Longibacter salinarum: one gene and its partner. The protein of the gene in region 1 interacts with the protein of each later gene in a pairwise test. Links are inferred from orthologs where the notes say so. Each region holds a gene or a part of one and is shown on either strand. Other genes may lie near its edges.

What was found. Proteins that work in one complex are often made in the same cells at the same time.
Region 2: the proteins of CRI94_RS03935 (region 1) and lpdA interact in binary tests that used the Escherichia coli proteins (3 or more experiments, as listed by UniProt). The link is inferred for Longibacter salinarum from one-to-one orthologs.

Annotation. Positions count from the first base shown.
Region 1 is NZ_PDEQ01000002.1:86,542-91,284, reverse strand. The notes cover bases 918-3,965. They hold CRI94_RS03935 (ATP-dependent helicase), read right to left. Parts: upstream 3,600-3,965; coding sequence 1,236-3,599; downstream 918-1,235. Other genes in these bases: CRI94_RS03940 (hypothetical protein), read right to left, coding at 918-1,007. Outside these bases: CRI94_RS03945 (hypothetical protein), read right to left, coding at 1-335; more of CRI94_RS03940, read right to left, coding at 411-917; CRI94_RS03930 (M1 family metallopeptidase), read left to right, coding at 4,099-4,743. UniProt on the Escherichia coli protein: A helicase with DNA-dependent ATPase activity. Unwinds DNA duplexes with 3'-5' polarity. Translocates on single-stranded DNA with 3'-5' polarity. Initiates unwinding more efficiently from a nicked substrate than double-stranded DNA.
Region 2 is NZ_PDEQ01000001.1:86,593-90,444, reverse strand. The notes cover bases 854-3,819. They hold lpdA (dihydrolipoyl dehydrogenase), read left to right. Parts: upstream 854-1,610; coding sequence 1,611-3,029; downstream 3,030-3,819. Other genes in these bases: CRI94_RS00330 (M1 family metallopeptidase), read right to left, coding at 3,141-3,819; CRI94_RS00345 (murein hydrolase activator EnvC family protein), read left to right, coding at 854-1,369. Outside these bases: lipoprotein insertase outer membrane protein LolB1, read left to right, coding at 1-62; more of CRI94_RS00345, read left to right, coding at 158-853; more of CRI94_RS00330, read right to left, coding at 3,820-3,852. UniProt on the Escherichia coli protein: Lipoamide dehydrogenase is a component of the glycine cleavage system as well as of the alpha-ketoacid dehydrogenase complexes.

The DNA of each region.
Region 1 (4,743 bases):
GCGTACCGAATCCGCTCTTGTACCGATGCCCCCGCGTAGACCTGTCCCCATCGCGCCCCAAACGCCGTGGGCGTATTGATCGTTGTGCCGGGCAGAACGGCAACAGCGGCCGGCAATTCGACACCTCCCCGCTCTACCGGACTGGAAAGCCTGTGCGTCGCACGTAGCGCCGCTAGGGTATCATCAGACGTCGTATCTGCTCTCGGCTCGTCGCTCCGTTCGGGCGCGTCCTGAGCCGCGACGGCAGCAGGGCTGACGAGAGCAATGACGATGATGCAAAGCAGGAGCACACGCATCGCAGGACGAGAAAAGGACGAGGGAGTGGGTGAAGACATCGACCTGGAAGGCACGGCTACACGTCAGCAGCGGTGCAACGGAACCGTTCGGTACATACCGTCAGCCTCGTCAGATTAAGACATGGACGATGCATCGAGAAGGGATGTCAACACGTCCTGAATGACGATAAACGAATCGGGCGGATCGAGCAGAAAGGACGCCGGCGCAGCATCCACCAGTTCGTTAAAGGCGTTCGTGGCCCGGACGAGCGCGGGGGCTTCGACCTCACCGCCAGCGATCAATCCGGCAACAGCCTTCGTCAGGCGCTCCGAGTGCTCGTCCGAGATTCCATAAGCCTCGAGTTGACCCGCGACGTATGCAATTGCCGCTTCGTTATCCGTCGAACGGGAGAGCAATTCGGCAAGGAGCGGGGCCGGAGCCGCCGTGATACGGATCGACCCTGTGGATGTCAGCTGTGCGCCACTGACAAGACGCTGCTGGAGAACGACGGCCATAGCGTTCACGCGCTGCTGGACAGCGTCACTGGCGAACGTCGCATTCTCGATCCGGGATGACTGGGATATCGCGCCGGCAACGTCACTTCCTGATACGTCACTTCCGCTTCCGCCCGTATCGGAGCCATCCTGTGCCCAGGCTGGAGCGGTTGTGAGCGCCAACATGACGAGAAGTGCGGAGACGACGCGGAGCGCAACGGATGAACGTGGAGACATGGGAGCGCATCGGATGTCGGATGGGTGCTGTTTCGGGCACGCCTTCGCGTGCCAGGCGACGGAAGGGGAAACCTCGCCATGCTCAACAATACACGTCCCATCCGTCCACCCACATCTTCGTCCGGATCAGGCGTCTCGGACTTCAGGCGCATTCGCTCATGCGTTCATTTCTACCCTCCACCTCAAAGCACGCGCACCCTTGGCGTATAAGCTTGCATCGGTGTGCATCTACCCGATGATGCGCAACCGGGCGTACTTCAACTTCAGCTTTTTATTGCCGATGTCCGACCCGAAGTACACCACGGCCGTCGCCTTTTCGCCTCTTCCTTCGACATCCTGAACTTTGCCCTCGCCAAACTTCGAGTGCTCGACGCGGACCCCCGGGACGATTTCTCCCTGCCCCTCGTCGTACACCACGCGACGCCCGCCACCGGACGACTGCTCGATGCGCTTCAGCTTCCGCTCCTTCCCATTTGACGCGCCGGAGCCGGATCCATCCCGAAGGTTGCGTCGGTAATAATGCGGATCGACACCATCATAATTCGACGAATCGGACCCGCCGTCACTGCTTGATTTGAAGCGGTTCTTTTTCTGATCGAGTTCGCCACCGCCGGCGGTACGCACGACATCCGAATTGATCTCGTCGAGGAATCGGCTCCGCGTCTTGGTCTCGCGGTCGCCGTAGCGGTATCGGCTGCGTGCCCAGCTCAGGAAAAGGTACTCCTCCGCCCGCGTCGCGCCGACGTAGAACAGGCGGCGCTCTTCCTCCAGGTCCTGCTTTTCCTTCGCCGCCATCTCCAGCGGAAAAAGTCCCTCCTCCAGCCCGGCCACAAAAACGACCGGATACTCCAGACCTTTCGACGCGTGGAGCGTCATCAGCGTCACCTGATCGGCGTCGTCCTCCTCGTCCTGACTCGTCATCAGCGCAATTTCCTGCAGGAAGACGCTGAGCGATGGATCGTCGCTTGAGGCCACAAAGTCAGCGATTCCACTGACGAGATCTTGCACGTTCTCCCAGCGCATCAGATTCTCGCGCGTGTGATCCTTCCGGAGCTCGCTGAGCAGGCCGGCCTCACGAATAATCTCCTGTGCCAGTTCATCCGCCGGCATACTCTCCGCCTTCGACGCATACTTGGCGATCAGGAAGCGGAACGACTCGACCGCATTCTTCGCACGGGTGGACAACGTATCGATGTCTTCGACACGCTCGATCGCCTGCCACAGGGTGAACCCGTGCTTATTGGCAAAATTCTGCAGCCGCTCCTGCGTCTTCCGCCCGATACCCCGCGTGGGGTAGTTGATCACCCGCTGGATGTTGGCGGTGTCGTTCGGGTTCACGATGAGGCGAAGGTACGCCAGCGCATCCTTGATCTCCTTCCGCTGGTAGAACGGCGTTCCCCCGATTACCTGGTACGGCACGTTCTCCTTTCGGAGTGCCTCCTCGATCGGTCGACTCTGTGCGTTGGTGCGGTAGAGAACGGCGAAGTCCCCGTGCGACAGCCCCTCGCGGACGTGGAGGTCACGGATGCGGCGTTCGATCTTCTTCGCCTCGTCCTTCTCGGATAGCGACTCCATGAGGGCGATGTACTCGCCGTCGTCGTTCTCCGTCCAGAGCTCCTTATCGAGTTGATCATCGTTCTCCTTAATGATCGAGTCCGCCAGCGCCAGAATACGCCCGGTCGAACGGTAGTTTTGCTCGAGACGAACGGTCGTCGCGTCCGGAAAGTCTTTCTCGAACGACAGGATGTTCGTGATATCGGCCCCGCGGAACGCGTAGATGCTCTGTGCATCGTCCCCGACCACGCAGAGGTTGTCGTGAGCGTCCGCGAGATTCCGCGCGAGCATGTACTGCGCGTGGTTCGTGTCCTGATACTCGTCGATATGGACGTACTTCCAGCGCGTCTGGTACTTTTCTAGGACATCGGGATGCTCGTCGAACAGTTCAAGCGGACGCAGGAGCAGGTCGTCGAAGTCCATCGCGTTCGCTTTCCGCAGCGCCTTCTCGTACGCCGGGTAAATCTTCGCCGCCGCGTCCTGAGCCCGACCCCGAGCGACACTAGCGTACTTCTCGGGCGAGACCATTCGGTTCTTCGCGTCCGAAATCAGGTTCTGAATGCCCCGCGGCGACACATCGTCCGTGCTCACGTTGAGGCGGTTCATCTGCTGCTTGATGATCCGCTTCGAGTCATCGGTGTCGTAGATTGAAAAGTCGCGCGAGTATCCGATCTTTTCGCCATCAATGCGGAGGACGCGGGCAAACGACGAGTGAAAGGTGCCGACCCACATGCCTTTCGTTTGATCGCCGACGAGCTTCTGCACGCGCTCCTGCATTTCACGCGCCGCCTTATTGGTGAAGGTCAGCGCGATAATCTCGTGGGGCTTCGCTTTGCCCGTTGCCAGAAGATATGCGATCCGGTGCGTCAGGGTACGCGTTTTTCCGCTTCCCGGCCCCGCGATGATCATCACCGGGCCGTCGGTGGCCTTCACGGCCTCACGCTGCCGCTCGTTGAGCCCATCCAGAATCCGCTTCTCGGCTTCCGGATCCGGGTCGATGGACGTCGGCTCTTCTCTCTGAATGGGGATCTGACGCATAAAACGAACGGGCGCTCTCTTTGGGACTTTCGGGACGAGGGAGGACAGGTGAAGCCTCCGCCGTCTTGCTGTTAGACATGCACGTTCCGTACGACGCGAAAAGTGCTACGTTCGCTGAAGATGCGGGAAACGGTGCGAAATCTGGCCTCACCACACACAGATTCGTGGGCATGGGCTACCATAAACACATATTATAAACATATTATACATGTCCAGTCGCTTCTTTTCAACGGACAATCCTCCATCGAGCCTGGCTGCGACGAGTCTATGTGACGGTAATCGAAAACAAAACGCATCCGTCTGACGAAAGACAAAAGGTTTTCCTGCGCCTCATGCGTTGATGCAACCATTGAGGCCCAGCCGGATTAAATGACAACACATGACACAACAAGTTGGCCCAGTGTAACGATTCGTCCGACCTTCCGTTGATGTTGTGCCTGTCCGCGCTCCCGGCGCGACAACGGACGTTCACTTTCTACTCCGCATTTCCCTTTCCCCCATGATATCACGCCTTCAGGCCGCTGGTGCGGCACTTCTTATGCTGCTGTTTCTCGGCTCTATGCCGGCCTCTGTCACGGCTCAGTATTCCGAGTCGAACGATGCAGCGAGTCTCAACCAGTCCTCCTTCGCACCAATCGAGTTTCCGAACCCGGATGTCTTTCGCGCAAGCGATGGGCGTCCCGGTACGGAATACTGGCAAAACGAAGCGGACTACGTCATCGACGTGACCCTCGACCCGGAAACGAACCGCGTCTCCGGGAGAGAGACCATCACGTACACGAACAACTCACCGCACGATCTGACGCATCTCTGGGTCCACCTGGAGCAGAACCTCTTCGACCCGGACAGCCGCGGAGCTCGACTCACCCCGCCGGATGCACGGTTTAGCGGAGCGTTTGAGAATGGCGGCTACGAGCTATCGAACATTCAGGTGAATCGCGGATCCGACTCGCGCGATGCGACCTATCGCGTCGACGGCACACGCATGCGGATCTCTCTCGACGAGCCTCTCGAAGCGAACGGGGGCACGCTAAAGCTCTCAATGGACTTCTCGTTCATCCAGCCGAAGTACGGTGCGGACCGACACGGACGCCTCGATGTTGAGAAGGGTACAGTCTACGAGTTCGCGCAGTGGTACCCGCGG
Region 2 (3,852 bases), on another replicon or contig:
CGTTTGACTTCAACGTACCCGCTGGAACGCCAAGGGTGTATCTTCCGACCTCCAGCCGATAATCTTGAGCGTCCCGCTCTCCCTCGTACTCTCTGTCCCCCTTCTTGGCATGAGTCATCGGCCCGTCCGACTCCGGTCTTTCGGAACGCGCGCCATCATGCGCTACGCTGTCACCGCCCTTGTCCTGTTGTGCGTTGTGGGTCGGGCGAACGGCCAGAACATCGCGGACGAGCGAAAGAATACCCAGCAGCGATTGGAAGCCCTCAAAGGCCAGATCGAGAGCGACGAGAAGCGGCTCCAGGAGACGACCCGAGAAGAACAAGCGACCGTCGATCGACTGGAGCAGATCCGGCGCGAAATCGCACTCCGTGAGGAGCTTGTGTCGACGTACGAGCAGCGCATGGGACAGCTGCGCCAGGAGCGAAGCGACCTTCGGGACACGCTCGACGTTCTAGAGGGACAACTCGACGAGCTTCGGAATGAATACCGGGCGCATGCGGTTCACGCCTATAAATACGGGCGGCTACATGACGTTGCCCTGATTCTGGCATCGAAGTCCGTGAGCCAGATGCTCGTTCGTGTTCGGTACCTGCGCCGGTTCGCAGAGCAGCGACGCGCACAACAGTCTGCCATCCAGTCGGCAGCACAGCAGTTTAACGAGCGACAGCGGGAACTCGACGCCTCTCAGCGCAAAACCGAACGACTCCTCGCGGAAGCTCGCCAGGAGCGACAGAACCTCAGCCAGCTTCAAAAGGACCGCCGGCAGGTCGTCGCCGAACTCCGCAATCAGCGGTCGGAATTACGAGAAGAGATCGATCGAAAAGAGCGAGCGGCACGTGAACTTGAACAGCAGATTCGAGAGCTCGTGGCACGTGCGGAAGCTCGTGAGCGTCGGGACCGTGTATCCGGCGCCACCTCTGCCCCCGCCCGCGCGGCGGACTACGCCCGGCTTTCCGCGACCTTCCAGCAAAACCGCGGATCGCTCCCCTGGCCCACGGACGGCGCAGTCACGGAAGGATTTGGCAACCGAGTCGACCCGGTTCACGGCACGGAGACCTATCACCCGGGCATTCTCATCGCCACGAATCCGGAGGAGTCCGTTCGTGCCGTTTTTGAGGGCGTCGTCACCGGCATCGACTTTGTGCCCGGTTACGGCACCTATCTCGTCATCCGCCATGGCGATTATCTGTCCGTCTACAGCAACTTCTCCACCCTTTTCGTCGCCCAGGGCGACCGCGTCGATACCGGCGAGGTCATCGGACGATCAGGCACCTCAAACGAGCCGCGTGGAGCAGGACTCTTCTTTGCCGTCTTTGACAAGAAGAAAAACCAAAGCGTCGACCCGGTTGGCTGGCTCGGGAATCGATAGCCTGACCCGTCTCGGCAATGGATGCGCGAAGCGTTTCCGCATCCGATCGCAGGTCGAGATGCACTCCACTTCCGCATCGTCCTGCGCCTCGTCCATCGATCTTCATGTCTCCTCCTCGTCGGAAGAAGCGTATTCACAGAAGCTTTCGTACGCTACGCGAGTCGAGATTGGGAACGGTGAAGGGTAGCGTGTATTTTAGCGCTTGCATGTTCGAAAGGCCCAACTATTGCACCTCGACTCCATGGCTACTACGTACGACTGCGTGATCATCGGGAGCGGTCCCGGCGGTTACGAAACCGCCATTCGGGCATCCCAGCTCGGATTAAAAACTGCTATTGTCGAAAAGAATAAGCTGGGAGGCGTCTGCCTCAATATCGGCTGTATCCCGACGAAGGCGCTTCTGAAAAGCGCTGAGGTGATGGCTGAATCGAAGCACATCTCCGATTTCGGCCTCAACCTGGAAGGAGAAATCACTCCGGACTTCCCGAAGGTCATTGAGCGCAGCCGAGGCGCGGCTTCGCAGATGAACAAGGGCGTGCAGTACCTGATGCGCAAAAACGACATCGACGTCCACTACGGCTACGGCCGCCTTGCCGGCAACGGCACGGTTGAGATCGTCCCGAGCGAGAATATGGACGGTGAGCAGGTCGGCGAAGAGAAAACGATTAACGCCGAGCATATCATCATTGCGACGGGAGCACGTCCGCGCGAGATTCCGCCCCTCCCGATTGACGAAGACAACGTTGTCTCGTCGACCGGAGCGATGACTCAGACGGAACGCCCGGACCGTCTCGTGATTGTCGGAGCCGGCGCCATTGGTGTCGAGTTCGGCTACTTCTACAAGCACATGGGCACCGATGTCACGATCATCGAGGTGCAGGATCGGATCGTGCCCGCAGAAGACGCGGACGTCTCGAAAGAGCTCAAGCGGTCCTTCAAGAAGGCCGGCATCAATGTGATGACCGGCGCGATGGTGCAGGGCTACGAGGAAGCCGATGGGGCGCTCAAAGTGGAGGTCGAAACCGACAAGGGGACCGAATACATCGAAGCGGATCAGATCCTCTCGGCAGTCGGTGTCGTCGGCAACGTCGAAGACATCGGTCTCGAAGAGCTTGGTGTCGAAACCAACGGCAACGATATCGTCGTCGACGAGTTTTATCGCACCAATGTGGACGGGGTCTACGCGATCGGCGACGTGACCGGCGCCCCCTGGCTCGCGCACAAAGCCAGCCACGAAGGCATCATCTGCGTCGAGAAGATCGCAGGTGAGGATGTCCGCCCGATGGACAAGAAAAACATCCCGGGCTGCACCTACTGCCAGCCGCAAATCGCATCTGTCGGCTATACCGAAGAGCAGGCTGAGGAAGCCGGCTACGACATCAAGGTCGGCAAATTCCCCTTCAAAGCCTCCGGCAAGGCCGCTGCACTGGGCCACAACGAAGGCTTCGTCAAGATCATCTACGACAAGAAGTACGGCGAGCTGCTGGGCTGCCACATCATCGGGCATGACGCCACGGAGCTGATCGCCGAGGTCGTCACGGCTCGCACGCTCGAGACGACGGGTCACGAGATCATGGAGGCGATCCATCCGCACCCGACGCTTTCCGAGTCGATCATGGAGGCGACACGCGCTGCGTACGGCGAACCGATCAACATCTAAGGTGCGTCAAATGGTATGGACAATGTCCGTCCATTCGAACGGGCGATCCCACAAGGGGTCGCCCGTTTTTTCTTGCTTTCGAAAGACGCGGGCGCGCTGTCTCCCTCCCCGTCACTCAGAGAGAACTGTTAGATCTTTTAGGACCCGTCCCCTCTCATCGACTTGCACCGATGCCCCCGACGGGATTGATAGCGTCGCCGCTCCATCCTGAAACTCTACGCGTCGCGTCTCTCCATCGATGGACACCGGGACCGGCACGTCCAGCGGAATCCCCCCGGTGCGCGTCCACGTGAGTTTCAACTCTGCGTCCTTCTTCTCCACCTCCAGCAACGGCAGCTCGGCCTGGTACAGATACACGCGGAAGAACGCGTCGAGCTGCTGTCCGGATACCTGCTCCGCCGCCTGGACGAAGTCGGCTGTTGTCACCGTTCGCGCCTGGGAGCCGTCCGTCGCCCGCCGCATTTCATCGCTCGGATAGGTAAACTGGCGCAGCAGTTGGGCGAAGTCTTCGTCGCCAAGGACGTAGCGAAGCGTATGCAGAATCAGAGCGCCCTTGTAGTAGACATCGCTCCCGTACATGTCCTGAGCTGACGTCGCCGATCCGCGTGCCACGGGTGCTGAGTTCGTGATTTGTCCCTCCCAGAACCGGACGGTGCTCAAGTACCCCTCTTCGCCTTGAAGCTCTTCTCGATACAGAGCCTCCAGGTAGGTAGCAAACCCTTCGTGGATCCAGAAGTCCTTCCAGTCGCCGGCCGTGACGAGATTTCCGTACCACTCGTGGGCAAGTTCATGAAAGTGAAGAGCATCGAACCCGGCATTGTAG